Regions from separate parts of the Streptomyces sp. CA-181903 genome, predicted to be linked through region 1. Evidence: riboswitches for the same ligand, from Rfam matches in the RefSeq annotation. Region 1 holds a riboswitch; the other holds the start of a gene.
What was found. Region 1 has a riboswitch for cobalamin ahead of metE (5-methyltetrahydropteroyltriglutamate--homocysteine S-methyltransferase). Riboswitches for the same ligand answer to the same signal wherever they lie in the genome.

Region 2: another riboswitch for cobalamin. It lies ahead of ACQEVS_RS03400 (acyl-CoA thioesterase); the one in region 1 lies ahead of metE (5-methyltetrahydropteroyltriglutamate--homocysteine S-methyltransferase).

Annotation. Positions count from the first base shown of each region.
Region 1 covers NZ_JBNJLY010000001.1:6,417,374-6,419,563, forward strand. Annotated here, with positions in the region: partial or broken gene metE (5-methyltetrahydropteroyltriglutamate--homocysteine S-methyltransferase) at 1-916, opposite strand, end outside; cobalamin riboswitch at 1,081-1,323, opposite strand; gene ACQEVS_RS28525 (hypothetical protein) at 1,829-2,131, shown strand.
Region 2 covers NZ_JBNJLY010000001.1:812,819-815,008, reverse strand. Annotated here, with positions in the region: gene ACQEVS_RS03410 (DUF6114 domain-containing protein) at 1-175, opposite strand, end outside; gene ACQEVS_RS03405 (DUF6230 family protein) at 178-801, opposite strand; cobalamin riboswitch at 927-1,169, shown strand; partial or broken gene ACQEVS_RS03400 (acyl-CoA thioesterase) at 1,321-1,653, shown strand; gene ACQEVS_RS03395 (esterase/lipase family protein) at 1,891-2,190, opposite strand, start outside.

The DNA of each region.
Region 1 (2,190 bases):
GGCCGTTGACGACACCGGCGACCAGGCGCTTGCCGGGCAGCCCGCCGACGGCGGCGAGGTCGTCGAGGTTGGCGGCGGCGGCCTCGGTGAAGTCCAGGGCGAGCCCGTCCACCGGCGCCTTGGCGAGGACGGGCAGGGCCTCGCCGAGCCGGTCGAAGTACGAGGCGACCAGCAGCTTCGGCCGGTCGGGCAGCGCGCCGAGCTCGCGGTAGGCGCGCTCGGCGGCGTTGAGTTCGGCCGGGGTGCGGTCCTGCACCAGGGCGGGCTCGTCCAGCTGCACCCACTCGGCGCCGGCCGCCCGCAGGTCGGCCAGCACCTCCGCGTACACCGGCAGCAGGCGGTCCAGCAGGGTGAGCGGGACGAAGTCCGGATCCACGCCCGGCGCGGGCTTGGCGAGCAGCAGGTAGGTGACGGGTCCGACGAGGACGGGCCGGGCGGCGGCCAGACCGAGGGCGAGGGCCTCCTTCAACTCCGCGACCTGCTTGGCCGAGTCGGTACGGAACACCGTGTCCGGGCCCAGTTCCGGCACCAGGTAGTGGTAGTTGGTGTCGAACCACTTGGTCATCTCCAGCGGCGCCACGTCCTGCGTACCGCGCGCCATCGCGAAGTACCCGGCCAGGGCGTCCGCCTCGACGGCTTCCCGGTGGCGCGCGGGGACCGCGCCGACCATGACGGTGGTGTCGAGGACGTGGTCGTAGTACGAGAAGTCGCCGGTGGGCACCTCGTGGAGGCCGGCCGCGGCCAACTGCTCCCAGGTGTCCCGGCGCAGGCCGGCGGCGGTGGCGCGCAGGGCGTCGGCCGTCACCCGGCCCTTCCAGTAGCCCTCGATCGCCTTCTTGAGTTCACGGTTCCGGCCCTGGCGGGGGTAGCCGTACACGGTGGCGCGTGCTGCCGCGGCTGCGGACTTGGCGGTCACGGAGATCTCCTTCGCGAGATGGATCCCTGAGATCCCGGGACGGGACGAGAGCGCGAAGGGTGACGGAACCGGACGGGCCGAGCGCGCGCGGCACGGCGCGGTCGTCCGCCTGGTATGTACGCCGACCCGCCCTCGAGGTCACCGGGATGTCCACGCACGAGTGGTTCGCGCGCGGGCAGCGGGCAGGTCTTCGGACTCGCGGGCGCGCCCCGTTGTGTACGGAATCCGTCGGATTCCGTACGAGGCACCTACTGGCCGTCGCTTCCCGGGCCCGTGCGTCGGGCCCAGTGCGTATGACGGCGGTCGTTCCCGCTCACCGCTGCGGGGCAGTCCCGGATTCCCACCGGGTTCCCTCTTGCGACGCTCCCGTCTGGCGGGCGGGGCGAACCAGCTGCACTTGTCAGCCTAGAGGGTGCGGGGTTGGGACGGAAGGGAGTTCGTGATGCGAAGGGTGAGGTGGGACACGTGGGGCGGGACGGGTGCGGGGAGGGGCGACGGCCCGGAGGGGCCGTCGCGCGGCCGCCGCCGGGCGCCCCGGCGCGGGGAGGTGCCCGTGCGGGCGCGGCTGCCGTGGTCACGCGGGGGACGGGGGAGGCGGGACGGCCGGGGAGCGAGGGGTTCCGCGCCGGTGAGGAAGCGGAGCGGGTTGCGGCGCGTCATGAGGTCGACGAGGCCGTCGTCGACGCCGGCGGCGCGGGCCCGGGGAGGACGGACCCGCGGGGGCGGAGCCCCCGTGCCGCAGGGGTGCGGCACGGGGTGCGCGCGGTACGGGCTGGGGTTTCAGCCGCTCTGGGGCGGCAGTTACGAAACGTGTTTGCACAAGGTGCAACCACTGTTGTGACGCGCGAGGTTGCCCTAGATTCCTCGCATACGGCCCGACTCCCGTGCACCGTGCGAAACTTGGAGGATTCCGTGAACGGAAAGTTTGCGACGGCCGGACTCGCCGCGGTCGCGGCGGCCCTGCTGGCCGGAGTGGCGCCGGCCGCCCCGGCGTCGGCAGCCACCGCGGCGCCGGCCCGGGGAGCGGTGACGGCGGGCTCGTCCACCTACTACGTCTACGTCACCGGGGTAGCCGGCTCGCTGGACGGTGCCCGGGCGAACGCGAACCAGAAGCTCCCGCACAACTGCTACCCCTGGGGTGTGGTGGCCAGCGGCACCACGCCCGACAGCAATATCTGGGTGACCGTCCAGGGCAACTGCACCACGGAGCGGTGACCGGGGGCGGCGTCCGCGCAGCGCTGGACCGGCACTCGCGCAGCGGTGACCGAGGGGCG
Region 2 (2,190 bases), 5.6 Mb from region 1:
CCGTGCCCAGCGTGATCACCACGGGGAGCGGGGCGCAGGTGACGGCGACGAGCTCGGCGCCCGCCAGCAGCAGGAGCGTCCCGGCCCAGAACGGCCGGGTCCGGCGCCACCTGCGCGGTGCCGTACGGCGTCGGGGCGCGGGAGGCGGCGGTTCCGGCGCCGCGTCGTGGTGCACGGTCAGTAGCACCCCTTGTCGCCGGGGCGGATGCTGAGGGCCAGGCCCTTGAGGCGGAAGTTACCTCCGGTGGCGGAGCGGGCGTGGGTGCGGATGCCGTCCACTTCGAGGTCCGTCGCCTGGAGGCCGAACTGCCCGGCCGCGCCCTGGCTGTGGGGCACCGCGTCCAGCGTGGAGGCGTCCCGGCCGAGCTCCATCCGTCCGAACCGGGCGTCGCCCGTCAGGTCGTCCACGTCGATGACGAGATCGTCGACCGTCACCGCGGTGTCCCGGTCGCCCGCGGTGAGCTTGAACGTCACCGTCCCGACCGGGGTGTTGACGCGCGTCGACTCGCACAGGCCGGTGAGCGTCGCGTTCCCCACGCCGATCCTGGCCTGCGGCCGGCCCGGGCCGTCGACGGTGCGGTCCACCGCGGTGAACACGGTCAGCCCTTTGCCGGTGAGCTTCCGGGCGGAGATCTGGGACGTCGTCCCCGAGACGGCGAAGGACGCCGCCAGCACGCCCTGGGCCATGGCCACCGCCATCACCCCGACGAGGGCCAGCGCGAGGGCCGCGACCGGCACCGCCCGCCGCCACACCGTACGGCCCTCGGCCGGCGTCGCCGCGTCGTCCGCCACCCCGCTCATGTCCCTCCGCCTCCCCGGCCGCGGCGAGCCCTCTCGCCCCCCGCAAGAAGCTGCCCGCCCACCAGGTCCGTAGTCGTGACGTGATGTCACCCATGAGGAGGAATGCCGGGGTGGGCGCTGCGGTTACGCTGACGCACGCAGCTGGTTCGCCCCGTCGGCCGGACGGGAGCGTCGTAAGAGGGAACCCGGTGGGAATCCGGGACTGCCCCGCAGCGGTGAGCGGGAACGACCGCCGTCATACGCACTGGGCCCGACGCACGGGCCCGGGAAGCGACGGCCAGTAGGTGCCTCGTACGGGATCCGACGGATTCCGTACGCCACGGGGCGCGCCCGCGAGTCCGAAGACCTGCCCGCTGCCCGTACGCCCCCAGTGCGTGCGGCCGGCCGGCCGTCGTCCGTACGTGCCGCCGGTCCGTTTCCCGCGACTCGCGAAGGAGAGTTGACGTGGCCGACACGACCGCCACCCTGCACGCCGCCGCCAAGGGCCCGGCCGATTCCCGGGTTTCCCTAGCCCACATCATGAGCGAGCACGACACCAACCTGTACGGCACGATCCACGGCGGTGTGGTGATGAAGCTCATCGACGACGCGGCCGCGGCCGCCGCCGGGCGGCACGCGGGCGGCCCCGCGGTGACCGTCTCGGTGGACCGGATGACGTTCCTGGCCCCGGTACGCGCCGGTGACCTGCTGAGCGTGCACGCCGAGCTGGAACGAGCGGGCCGGACCTCGATGAGCGTGGCGGTCCGGGTGACCGCGGAGCGGTGGAACGCCTCCGGGCCGGTCACCGATGTGGCCACCGGGCGGCTGACGTTCGTCGCGGTCGACGCCGACGGCAGGCCCCGCCCCGTACCGGCACTCGGGGAGCCGGGAGCGGCCGGCTCCTGACCCCCGGGGGGCGGTCCGGTGCGCCGGACCGCCCCGCCCCGCCGGCCGCGTCCCGGCACTTCGTCGTCCCCGGACCGGTGATGACGATCGTCCCGTCGCCGAAGTGGCCGCCGCGGTGGTGGAGTTCGCGGCGCCGGACCCGCTTCCGCTCCCGGGCGGGGTCCGGCATGGAGCGGATCATCCCGTGGCGCCTCGCGGCCGCACCTAGGCCGGACCGCCGCAGTCGACGGGAGCGGCGTGCGCGGGATCCAGGGCGTTGGCCACGAGCCGGAAGGCGACGGGGTCCGCCAGGGCGAGGGTCCAGTGCGCGGCCGGGTCGAGCGGACACACGTCCTGGAGCAGGATGTTGTCGACGTCCGGGCCGGTGAGGAACTGGGAGCGGTACGGGACGACCACCTCGTCGAAGCGGGTGGCGATCACGGTGTACCGCACACCCGGAACGGTGTCGCCGCCCCGGTTGAGCTCGCGGAGGAAGGCGGATCCCGCGAGCTGCTGCCGGAGGGC